DNA from 2 places in the Carboxydocella sp. JDF658 genome. Region 2 is predicted to be linked to the other one. Evidence: predicted binding sites of a transcription regulator. Region 2 holds the regulator's gene; the other holds the start of a gene.
The links. Region 2 encodes LexA, which represses DNA repair genes until DNA is damaged. Its sites were predicted from a motif close to CNAACANNTGTTNG; they were not measured.
Positions count from the first base shown of each region.

Region 1: a site for LexA is predicted at 2,123-2,136, ahead of dinB (DNA polymerase IV). Genes of this name have one in related genera too.

Region 1 covers NZ_BDLR01000007.1:23,364-29,551, reverse strand. Annotated here, with positions in the region: gene JDF658_RS02075 (hypothetical protein) at 1-492, opposite strand, end outside; gene JDF658_RS02070 (hypothetical protein) at 601-894, opposite strand; gene dinB (DNA polymerase IV) at 914-2,107, opposite strand; gene JDF658_RS02060 (molybdenum cofactor biosynthesis protein B) at 2,212-2,709, opposite strand; gene JDF658_RS02055 (MOSC domain-containing protein) at 2,702-3,142, opposite strand; gene moaC (cyclic pyranopterin monophosphate synthase MoaC) at 3,130-3,624, opposite strand; gene moaA (GTP 3',8-cyclase MoaA) at 3,629-4,609, opposite strand; gene JDF658_RS02040 (molybdopterin-binding protein) at 4,611-6,188, opposite strand, start outside.
Region 2 covers NZ_BDLR01000096.1:9,429-15,616, reverse strand. Annotated here, with positions in the region: gene JDF658_RS11740 (response regulator) at 1-834, shown strand, start outside; gene JDF658_RS11735 (DUF456 domain-containing protein) at 847-1,317, shown strand; gene lexA (transcriptional repressor LexA) at 1,349-1,966, opposite strand; gene JDF658_RS11725 (sigma 54-interacting transcriptional regulator) at 2,110-3,828, shown strand; gene JDF658_RS11720 (fumarate hydratase) at 3,994-4,842, shown strand; gene JDF658_RS11715 (Fe-S-containing hydro-lyase) at 4,854-5,408, shown strand; gene JDF658_RS11710 (NADP-dependent malic enzyme) at 5,423-6,188, shown strand, end outside.

The sequences.
Region 1 (6,188 bases), on a different contig from region 2:
AGGTGGAAGGTTGCGGGCCATTAGTATTACTTTTTCTTTGCGCTTTGCTCCTGTCTTTGTTGATATTACCTTTAATTTTAATACTGTAGTTGAGCCAAAATCATATTCATGTATAAATTCAAGTCCTTCATACAAAACATCATTCAACTTCACTTTCATACTCTTATTTCTTCCAAACATGATATCTGGGTCAGGGTCTGAATCATAAATTTTGCCCTCAATTCTGAATCTGCTCAAATGACCACAACACTCCAGCCACCTGTCTCTTAAAAACTGATCCAGATCCTTTAAAGAAGCTTTCGCAGACACATCCAAATACATACAATATTCTTTCTGATAGTAACCCTGAACCTGGACCCAATAATACACCTCTTCCCCGGGCTGAGTTTTTTCTTTTCTAACCTCACACTTCTCCAGATGCCTCTTGATGGCAACCTTTCCGAAAAGTTCCCCACAATAATTACATTTGATACCTTCATTTTTCTTCTTCATTTTATTCCTTCCTTCTATTTCCTTTGTGTTTACTTTTACACCTTTTAGCAGTATTTTATCAAATTCACCTTGCCATTTCCATGGTTTATTACTCTTTTATATCATTAATTACCATTCCCAATCAACCAGTTGCACTTCAATGATATATCGTTCCCTGAGCCGCCGTATCCTGTTCTGGGGAGTGACCCCTTCCAGCACCCCTCCCTGCAGGCGAAAGGAGGAAAAAAGCAACTCTTTGGCCTGCCCCTGCCAGTAATATATGATCCGGATGCCTTTTTCTTCCTGCCAGGCCTGCTGCAACAGGCCCCTGATTTTTTCCCTGTCCGCTTCCTCCAGTCTTTTCCAGGGCGGTTTGCCTGCCTGTTCGTGAATAACCAGTTCCCGCATTTCCGGCAATAACATGCGATGTCCCTCCCACAGCTTATTCCCTCTGTCCATAATGAATCCCCGCCTCAGTCAAGGCCCCTCCCCGCATGATGCTGTAACGGCCAAAGCGTTCCCGAATCAGATCACAGGTCTGGTTTAACCGCTCCAGTTTCAGCTTTTCCCCGAAAACATCCAGCTGCAAGGCGGTTTTGGGGCGCAATTTAGAAAGGCCCACTCCTACCAGCCGTACCCTTTTCCCTTCCGGCCAGTAGCGCTCCAGCAAAGTGCAGGCCTGGCGGTAAATATCCTCGGTCAAATCCGAATATTCCCAGAGGCTGGCCGACCAGGAATAAAAATGGAGTTCACTATCCCGCAGGGTCAGGGAAACGGTTTTGCCTTCATATCCTCCCTGACGTACCCGCCGCCCTACCATTTCCGCCAGTTCCAGAATCGCTGCCCTCAACTCCCGGTAACTGGCATAGTCCCGGGGCAAAGTCATCTGATTGCCAATGGATTTGGCCGTTTCCAGGGACCCCGGACTGACCGGGCTGTAATCAATACCATTGGCTGACATATGTAATACTCGCCCGATGATGCCAAACCGCCGCTCCAGCACCTCTACCGGGAAATTTGCCAGGTCACCGATGGTCTTGATGCCCAGAGCCTGCAATTTCCGTTCCGTCCTGCTACCCACGCCAAATAGCTCCCGCACCGGCAGGGGCCAGAGCCGCCGGGGCACATCTTCCCCGCGCAGCAAAGTTAAACCATCGGGTTTTTCCAGTTCTGCCGCCATTTTGGCTACCAGTTTATTGGGCCCAATCCCGACCGAACAGGTCACCCCCACTTCCTCCCGAATCCGCCGCTTCATCTCCCGGGCCACTGTCAGAACATCCCCGAACAACCCCTCACACCCCTTGAGATCAACAAAAGCTTCATCAATGGAAAAGGGCTCCACCAGCGGCGAATACTCCCGGATGATTTGCAGGATGCGGCGGGAGAAAGCCAGATACTGGCCATAGTCAGGACGGACATAGATACCATGGGGCAAAAGGGTTCGGGCCTCCCAGGCAGTCATCCCCGTTTTGACCCCGTATTTTTTGGCTTCATAGGATGCTGCCAGCACAATCCCGCGGCGCTGCTCCCGATCCCCGCATACCACCACCGGCTTACCCCGTAAGCCCGGGTCCAGGGCCTGATGGACCGAGGCGAAAAAGGCGTTCATATCGATCAGTAAAATAGTGGGCTCCAATCCTACCGCCTCCTCTGAACAAATGTTCCATCCCAGGTCTATTATACTTTTTGAACATCTGTTCTGTCAAGCCCCAAAATAAAACAGAGGTTCGCACCTCTGTTTTATTGCCGGGCACACTCCCCTGTTTGTCCCTTCATAATCTCAATCCCATGGGGCAGGGCCGGCAGGATAACTTCCAGGCATTCCTGTACTGCCTTGGGACTGCCGGGAAGGTTAATGATCAGGGACCGTTTCCGCTGCCCGGCTACCGCCCGGGACAGCATGGCCCGGCTGGTTTTTTTCAGGCTTTCCATCCGCATCACTTCTGCAATTCCAGGAACCAGACGGTCTATCACCTGCAGGGTAGCATCGGGGGTAACATCCCGCGGCCCAAGCCCGGTGCCACCGGTGGTGAGAATAAGATCCACTCCTCGTTCATCTACCAGCCAGAGCAGCTTTTCCTTAATTACTTCCAGCTCATCGGGAATCACCAGATATTCTGCCAGTTCTCCGCCGATTTCTTCCACCAGCTCCCGGATAACCTGACCGCTCATATCCTGGCGCTCCCCCCGGGAGCCTTTATCCGAGGCGGTCAACACCGCAAAGGTGAATTTAGCCATCCTGCAGCACCTCCACCTGGTCCCCTACCTTGATGGGACCACCGGTCAGGATTTTGACAAAAATCCCCTCTTTGGGCATGACACAATCCCCCGCCTGATAATAAATAGCGCAACGGGTGTGGCACTCTTTGCCGATCTGGGTTACCTCCGCCACAGCCTGCGGACCCAGGCGCAATTTGGTGCCCACCGGCAAGCTGAGCAGGTCAATCCCTTCTGTGGTCAGGTTTTCGGCAAAATCTCCGGGGCCTACCTCCAGTCCCAGCTGCCGCATTTTCTCAATGCTCTCCAGAGCCAGCAGGCTAACCTGGCGGTGCCAGGGTCCGCCATGGGCATCTCCGGCCAGACCGAAATCAGGCACCAGTTCCCCGGCACCCACATTTTTCTTGCGCATGCCTTTTTTCTCACTGATACATACTGCTACTATTTTCCCCATTGTTCTTCCCCTTCCCGTAGATAGTGGCCGCTTTTGCCCCCCGTTTTTTCCACCAGGCGAATTTCGCCGATAACCATGTCCTTGTCCACGGCCTTGCACATATCATAGATGGTCAGAGCCGCAATGCTTACTGCCGTCAGGGCTTCCATCTCCACTCCCGTTTGCCCGGCCGTCTTGACCCGGGCCTCGATCAGCACCCGGGAATTGTTTTCATCCAGCTGAAAATCCAGGCGCGCCCCGCTGATAAAAAGAGGATGGCACATGGGAATCAGGCTGGAAGTAGCTTTGGCACCCATGATGCCCGCTACCTGGGCTACAGCCAGCACATCCCCCTTGGCCATTTTCCCCTCCTTGATCAAAGCCAGGGTCCGGGGGTGCATTCGTACTTCCCCGCGGGCTACCGCCTCCCGCCGGGTCACTTCCTTGGCAGAAACATCCACCATACGCGCCCGGCCCTGGGAATCAAAATGGGTCAGTTCCACCGCTTCAGCCTCCTATCTGAAACATTTTGCGCTCATTTTCACCCCAGCCCGTTTCCCCCATGCTGTGGGCCTGGGGCTTCTGGCCGATGACATCCTGAAAAATTGCCACCAGTTCCTCGAACCTGGCCCCCTGCCGGAGGGGGGTTTTGATATCCACTTCCCGTCTGGCATGGAGGCAAGGTCTGAGCATCCCTTCGGCTGTCAGGCGCAGACGGTTACAGGTGCCACAGAAATGCTGGCTGATGGGGCTGATAAATCCCACCGTCCCCCGGTAACCCGGCACCTGATAATAGCGAGCCGGTCCCCAGCCGGCAATCCTGGGCCCTGGTTCTAAGGTATAGCGACGGCCCAGCTGCAAAAGAATCTCTTCCATCGTCAGACGGCGCTGATGGGCCCAGGCATCGGCCGTGCCAATAGGCATCAGCTCGATAAAGCGGACGTGCAATTCCCGCTCCCTGGTTAGTTCCACAAAATCAAACAATTCATCATCATTGAAGCCGCGCATGACTACCATATTGAGCTTCACAGGAGTGAGACCATGCTCCAGGGCCGCCGCCAGCCCCTCCCAGACTTTTTCAATTTGTCCCCCCCTGGTCAGTTCCCGAAACCGGTCAGAGCGCAGGGTATCCAGGGAAACATTTACCCGGTTTAACCCGGCAGCTTTCAGTTCTGCTGCCAGAGGAGCCAGCAAAACCCCATTGGTGGTCAGGGCAATATCGTCTATGCCGGGAATAGCCTTGAGCTGGCGGATAAACTCCACCACACCCCGTCGGACCAGGGGCTCACCGCCGGTAATGCGGATTTTGCTGATACCTACTGCCGCCCCGGCTCGCACTATTTCAGTGATTTCCTCCAGGCGCAAAATGTCCTCATGTTCCTTTAGCTCCACTCCGTCTGCCGGCATGCAGTAAAGGCAGCGCAAATTGCAGCGATCAGTAATGGAAATGCGTAAATAATTAATTTCCCGTTCAAAGGTGTCCTTCATCTCAGGTCCCGCCTTCCCAGCGGTCCAGCAGGAAGGCCTTTTCCGGCCGTACCAAAAGCCAGACCTGTTCCTCCTGTACCGGTTTAAATTGCAACTGATAAAGTTCAGCCACTTCCTGACTGCACCAGGCCCTGGGCCACAGCCCCGCCATCACTGCTGCCGCACCTTTAAGGAGATGACTCTCCTCCCTGCCCGGTTCCGGGCCAGGCTCGCTCTCCCGGTAAGCCCAGCCCATCAGCCGTTTTCCCAGCAACCGGGCGGGAAAAGCAGCCGGGGGCTGTTCTCCCGCCCAGAGAGTTCCATGAACTTCCCCCCGGCTGAGGGCGAGAAAACCGGCCTGGGAGCCGGTGGGGTAATAGCCCACTTTTTGCCCTTGCTGAGCCAGTTCCAGCAACTTTTCTTCAAAGGGCCGCCAGTAAGTACCGCCAAACCACCACTGTTCCTGGATTTCCGCCAGGGGGCGGAAAAGCTGGACTTCCACTTCCGTCCCGGCTTCAAAGCCCTCACTGAGGCGCGGAACCACCAGCAAACCATCGGCCTGGACCAGGGAAGAAATGGCTCCTGCTCCCCGGCCCAGGGGCACAGCGACCAGCTCCGCTTCCTGGGCCAGCAGTTTAACCCGCACAAACTCCTCCTGGCCCAGGGGAGATACCACCTTGCGGACCAGGCGGGCCCGGGCCGTCGCCCGCCCTGGCAACTGCCCGCCCCGCAGCAGTTCCAGCACCGGTTTCACGAAAAGTTCACAGGTAAGGGCCGCGGATACGGGATAACCGGGCAGACCGATCACCGGCTTACCCTGAACCTCGCCCAGAATCACCGGTTTGCCGGGCTTGATGGCTACCCCGTGACTGACCAGGGTGCCCAGTTCCGCAATCACCCGGGCGGTAAAATCCTCGGAACCGGCAGAAGAGCCGGCATTGATGACTACCAGGTCATAGTTTGCTGCCGCTTCCGCCACCCTGGCCTTGAGCAGCTCATAGTCGTCAGGCAGAGCGGGTTGCCGTTCTGCCACTGCATCCCATTCCTCGATCAAACCGGCCAGCAAACGGGAATTGAATTCCAGGATATCCCCAGGCTTCACTTTACTCCCTGGTTCCACCAGTTCCGTACCGGTGGGGAAGACGGCCACCCGGGGCCGGGCCCGTACTTCTACCTCAGTTACATTGGCAGCCAGCAAAGCCGCCGCCAGGTATGGAGTAATGCGATCCCCCGGCCAGGCCAGCACTTCACCGGCAGCAATATCCTCCCCTACCAGGCGTATGTGCTGCCAGGGCGCAGCCGCCCCATTGATTTCCACATACTCTCCCCGGGGAGTCGCCTGTTCAATCATTACCACTGCATCATAACCGGCGGGAATCACATCCCCGGTATCCACATAAACCGCCTCCGACCCCACCAGGAGCCGGGCCGGTTTGGTCTCGCTGGCCCCAAAGGTGGTTTCCGCTCTGACCGCATACCCATCCATAGCTGAAGCCGGATAATGGGGATTGGCCAGCTGGGCCCGAATGGCCCTGGCTACCGTCCGGCCCAGGGCCTGTTCTACCGCCAGCCGCTCTGGAAGCAGCGGTCTTACCCCTGC
Region 2 (6,188 bases):
AGTGTTTCTGGTCTGGCAGCGGTATATCAAGAAGCACCGGATCTGATTTTGTTAGATGTAATTCTTCCAGGCGGTAAAACAGGTGTGGAAATGTGCCGTATCCTCAGAAATGATACGCGGACAAGCCACGTTCCTATCATTATGATGACTTCCCGCAAGCAAACACAGGACGTGGTAGCTGGGTTGGAAGCTGGTGCTGATGATTATGTAACCAAACCCTTCGATCTGGATGAACTCGTAGCCAGAATAAAAACCCATTTGCGCCGGGCCAAGCAGGAAAAATCTTTTAATCCCCTAACAGGCCTGCCCGGAAATATTATGATAGAAGAAGAAATTAAACGGCGAATAAATGACAAGAGCCGGAAATTCGCGGTAATGTATTTAGATCTGGATAACTTCAAAGCTTATAATGATGTCTATGGTTTCCTTAAAGGTGATGAAGTAATCAAACTTCTAGCTCATATCTTAACCCAGTGTGTAAGAAACCTGGGTAATGTCGATGATTTTATCGGTCACATCGGGGGCGATGATTTTATCGCCATCACAACCCCTGACAAGGTAGATGAAATATGTCAGCAAATTATCACCCGTTTTGATGCTACCGTGCCTTTATTATACAATGCCGATGACCGAAAAAGAGGTTACATTGTTACAAAAGATAGACAGGGTAAAGAGTGCAAGTTTAGTCTGGTTTCCGTTTCTATTGCCGTAGTAAGCAATGAACATCGCAATATTGAAAACCACTGGCAGGTCTCCGAAATTGCTTCTGAGCTAAAAAAATACGCTAAGTCACAAGAAGGCTCTGTCTATGTAAAAGATCGCCGTACCAGATAGAGGAGGCAAATTATGGTTGATTATTACTGGGCCTATGTTTTGGTTATGATACTTGGTTTACTAGGAACATTTTTACCAGTTATTCCGGGCATACCATTGATCTTCATTGCTATTTTCATTTATGCCTGGAATACTAATTTTACTGTCATTAATATTGCCTGGCTCTTATTGTTTGCAGCTTTAACTGTCCTTAGCTGGCTAATCGAATATTTTGCCGGCATAATTGGCTCGAAACAGGCCGGCGTTTCCCGCTATGGTATGTGGGGATTGCTCATAGGAGGAATCCTGGGTTTTTTCTGGGCTCCAGTTGGTTTTTTAATAGGGCCTGTTCTGGGGTTACTAATAGGTGAGATACTAAGTGGAAAAGAACTTAAACAAATTCTCATTACTCTAAAAGGAGCCGCCCGGGGTTTTATTATTGGATTTCTGCTAAAACTGATAATTGCCTTAAGCATGATTGGAACGTTCCTCTGGCTAACATAAAAAATGTGAGTCTCAACTGGATAGTTGAGACTCACATTTTTCTATATAAACCAATGACTTTACCCAGGATAGAGACTTCATCCAAAATAATAGGCTTATACTTTTCATTCTCAGGTCTTAAAACAATTTTTTCTCCTTCAATAAAGAATCTTTTTATAGTCGCTTCTTCATCGATTAATGCCACTACGATTTCCCCGTTGTGTGCAAAAGGCTGTTGCTTTACAAAGACATAATCGTTAGGATAAATACCTGCATTGATCATGGAATCACCAATTACCCGCAACATAAATATATTTCCGCCTACCGGCAATAATCCCCGGGGAAAACGAAACCTCTCTTCAATGTTCTCTACAGCCAGAATCGGCAAACCCGCAGTAACCTTACCTAGCAAAGGAACCTCAACCATATCCTTCTCAAAATAATAATCGTTATCCGGTTCGTTAACAACAATCGCTCTAGGCAAGGCTGGATCGCGGCGAATATAACCCAGTTTTTCCAGTTGATTCAAATAATTATGAACCGTGGAGCTGGAACTGAACCCAACTGCTTTACCAATTTCCCGAACAGATGGCGGATAACCTTTTCTTTTTATCTCCTGTTTAATAAAATCCAGGACAGCTTGCTGTTTAGCATTAAGCTTATTATCCATAATGCACCTCCATCTCTCTTTTAAACTATTATACAGCAATATGAATAGATTGCAAACAATAGTTCGCAAAAAAGAAAAACTTTTTTAAATCTTAGAAAGGATTATGGCAACTATTGTAGAATTAAAAAGGTGGGGTGAGGAGTATGTCAGGAGTAAGAGTGGCAATAGTAGGAATGGGGCAGGGTGGAAGCGCTATTTATCAAGTGTTAAAAACCATTGAAGATTGTGTCATTGTAGGTGTCTGTGACATAAATGAAGATGCTCCGGGTCTGAAATTGGCTCGAGCAGATGGGGTTCCTATTACCAACAATTTCTATGATTTTTTGGATACCATTAATATTGATGTTTTAATCGAAGCTACTGGCAAACCATTGGTCCAGGAAACCATTCGTAAACTTAAACCACCTAGTATGGCGGTTATGGATGCTCAAGCAGCTGATCTAATGATGCTTGTTGTTAAAGCAAAACAAAAACTGCTGGAAGAAAAGAAACAATTGCTGGAAATAAAAAGAATTAAAGGGGAAATGGATGCTATTCTGGCCAGTGTTCAGGAAGCTATTGAGGTAGCAGATATCAATGGATATATCAAATATGTCAACCCTGCTTTTACTAAAATCACAGGTATTACCGCAGAAGAAAGAATCGGCCAGAACATTTTTTCCGCCTCACCCGATGGTGCCCTGGCTGAATGTTTGCGAACCAGGAAAAATATTTATGGCTGGCGTACCAAAGTAGGAGGTACCAATGTCGAGGTTGTATCCAATGCTTCGCCCATTATAATAGATGGACAAATGGTTGGTGCAGTTGTGGTATTTAACCACTTAACAGACTTCATGAAAGTGATGGAAGAATTAAAAAGAAGCACATCAATAATTGAAAACCTGTATGATCGCTTAGGTCAAATTACAGGCTCTAAATATACTTTTGATACAATTATAGGCAATAATGAGGAATTGAGAAAAGTAATAAATATAGCAAAAAAAGCTGCCCTGAGTAATTCTACAATTTTATTGTTAGGAGAAAGCGGAACTGGTAAAGAGTTATTCGCTCACGCTATCCATCAATATAGTCTTCGGAGAGACAAACCCTTTATTAAAGTCAACTGTGCTGCTATACCAGATAGCTTGCTGGAAAGTGAGTTTTTTGGCCACGAAAAAGGAGCTTTTACCGGTGCAGTTAAGACAAAACTGGGTAAATTTGAACTGGCTAATGGAGGAACAATTTTTCTAGATGAAATTGGTGATATGAATTTATATTTGCAAGCGAAACTCTTAAGAGTTATACAGGAAATGGAATTCGAAAGAGTTGGTGGCACTCAAACTATCCAGGTTGATGTTAGAATAATTGCAGCAACCAATCGAGATTTAAAGGAACTGGTTCGCAAAGGTACCTTTCGGGAAGATCTTTATTATCGCCTGAATGTAGTGGAAATAACTATTCCGCCATTACGCCAAAGAAAAGATGATATCATCCTGATTGCAAATTCATTAATAGTCAAGTTTAACCGTAAGCTGGGCAAAAAAATAAAAGGCCTTTCTAAACAGGCAGAGATAATCCTGGAATCCTATGATTGGCCTGGAAATGTACGGGAACTTGAAAACGTGATTGAACGGGCCATGGTAATAGCTGATGAAGATTTAATTACTCCCAAACATCTCGTCCAGTACTTAGAACCTGTTTCTACCACTGCAACTCTGCCAATTGTTGAAGATCTTATACCTTTTGATGAAATGGAGAAAATACTGTTAAAGAAAGCCTTAGAGCGATTTGGTAATTCAGTTGAGGGCAAAAAAATGGCGGCAAAAGCCTTAAATATTTCTTTAGCTACCTTATATAACAAATTGAAAAAATACCAGTTATAACCCGTATATGCGGGTTTTCTTCTTTTTAAAATTTAAAAAAGATCAAACCCGTAATTTTCTTTATTTTAGAACAAAATGTGTGTTGTATACGTCAACAAATTTATTTTGCAATTGGCATCATTTTTGCAATAAACAAAAAGAAAACAAAAGGAGGTAAAATCCTAAATGACAATCAGAGAAATCCATGTGGATGAAATTAGGCTTGCAGTAGCAAACCTGGTAAAAGAAGCAAATTATTTTTTGCCTGAGGATGTAGAGAATGCCATAAAAAAAGCTACAGAAACAGAACAATCTCCAAACGGAAAAGAAATCTTGAATTTATTATTACAAAATGCACAGATTGCACGAGAAGAACAAATGCCTATCTGTCAGGATACCGGATTTGCTGTTATCTTTGTAGAGTTAGGTCAGGATGTTCATATCACAGGTGGTGACCTGATTACTGCCATCAATGAAGGAGTAAGATCGGGATATGTTGAAGGTTATCTACGGAAATCTATAGTCGGTCATCCTCTTGAACGGGTTAATACTAAAGATAACACTCCGGCAGTCATCCATCTTGAGATTGTACCAGGAAGCCAGCTTAAAATAGTGGTCGCTCCTAAGGGTGGCGGTAGTGAAAACATGAGTGCCTTAAAGATGTTAAAACCAGCAGATGGTATAACTGGAGTAAAGAAATTTGTCCTGGAAACTGTAAAAAATGCAGGTCCAAATCCTTGCCCTCCGATTATTGTCGGAGTTGGAATTGGTGGCACCTTTGAAAAATGCGCCTTATTGGCCAAAAAAGCTTTATTGAGACCTGTTGGTAGCAAAAACCCCGATAAAATTGCCGCAGAATTAGAAGAACAATTATTACAGGAAATTAACTCAAGTGGCATTGGTCCACAGGGACTGGGGGGCAAAATTACTGCTCTAGCAGTTCATATCGAACTATATGCTGCCCATATTGCTAGTTTACCGGTAGCAGTTAATATTAACTGTCATGCTGCCCGCCATAAAGAAATTGTTCTATGAGGAGGTAAATTATGGCTGAGATTATAATTACACCACCACTTACCGACGAAATGGTTGAAAGCCTGAAAGCAGGTCAACAAGTATTAATTACAGGTTATATCTATACCGCGCGGGACGCAGCTCACAAAAAGTTGGTTGAATTAATCGATAAAAACGAACCCCTGCCCATCGAGCTGGAAGGTCAGATTATTTATTATGTCGGTCCTACACCTGCAAAACCCGGACAGGTAATCGGATCTGCTGGGCCTACTACCAGTGGAAGAATGGACGCTTATACACCAAAACTCCTTGAAAAGGGTCTGAAAGGCATGATCGGCAAAGGACTCAGGTCCTCTGCCGTGAAAGAGTCAATTATCAAAAATAAAGCGGTATATTTTGCTGCCATTGGGGGCGCAGGAGCCTTGCTGGCAAAATGCATTAAAAAAGCGGAAGTAATAGCTTATCCTGAACTGGGGGCTGAGGCAATTTATTCTCTTTATGTAGAAAACTTTCCTGTAATCGTCGTTAATGACTGCTATGGTAGTGACCTTTATGAATTAGGAAAAGAAAAATATGCAACAAGCTAAAGGAGGCATAATTCATGAACATCTATGAAAAAGCATTAGAGTTGCACCGTAAACACATAGGAAAGATTGAAGTTATTTCTAAAGTGCCAGTCAATAATGCTGAAGAGCTAAGCCTGGCTTATTCACCCGGTGTAGCAGAACCATGTCGCGAAATCAGTAAAGAACCGGAGAAGATCTATGAATATACTGCTAAAGGCAATCTAGTTGCAGTAGTTTCCGACGGGACCGCAGTGTTAGGTTTGGGAGATATTGGGCCTCTTGGAGCAATGCCTGTAATGGAAGGAAAAGCTGTATTGTTTAAAGAATTTGCCGGCGTAGATGCTTTCCCAATTTGTTTAAATACCAAGGACCCTGATAAAATCGTGGAAACAGTAAAATTACTGGAACCTACTTTCGGTGGAGTAAATCTGGAGGATATCGCAGCTCCAAATTGCTTTATCATAGAAGAACGGCTAAAAAAGGAAACAAACATTCCTATTTTCCACGATGACCAGCATGGTACAGCCATTGTAGCAGCTGCCGCGATTATCAATGCATTAAAAGTTGTAAATAAAAAGATTGAAGAAATAAAACTAGTAGTCAATGGTGCCGGTGCCTCTGCCATCGCTTGTACTAAACTGTTAATGAGTTTAGGTGTGAAGAATATTATTATGTGCGACAGTAAAGGTCCCATTTACAAAGGTAGAAAAGAGGGGATGAATCCCTATAAAGAGGCCATAGCTGAAAAGACCAATCAGGAAATGGTGACAACGTCCCTCCGTGATGCTTTAAAAGGCGCAG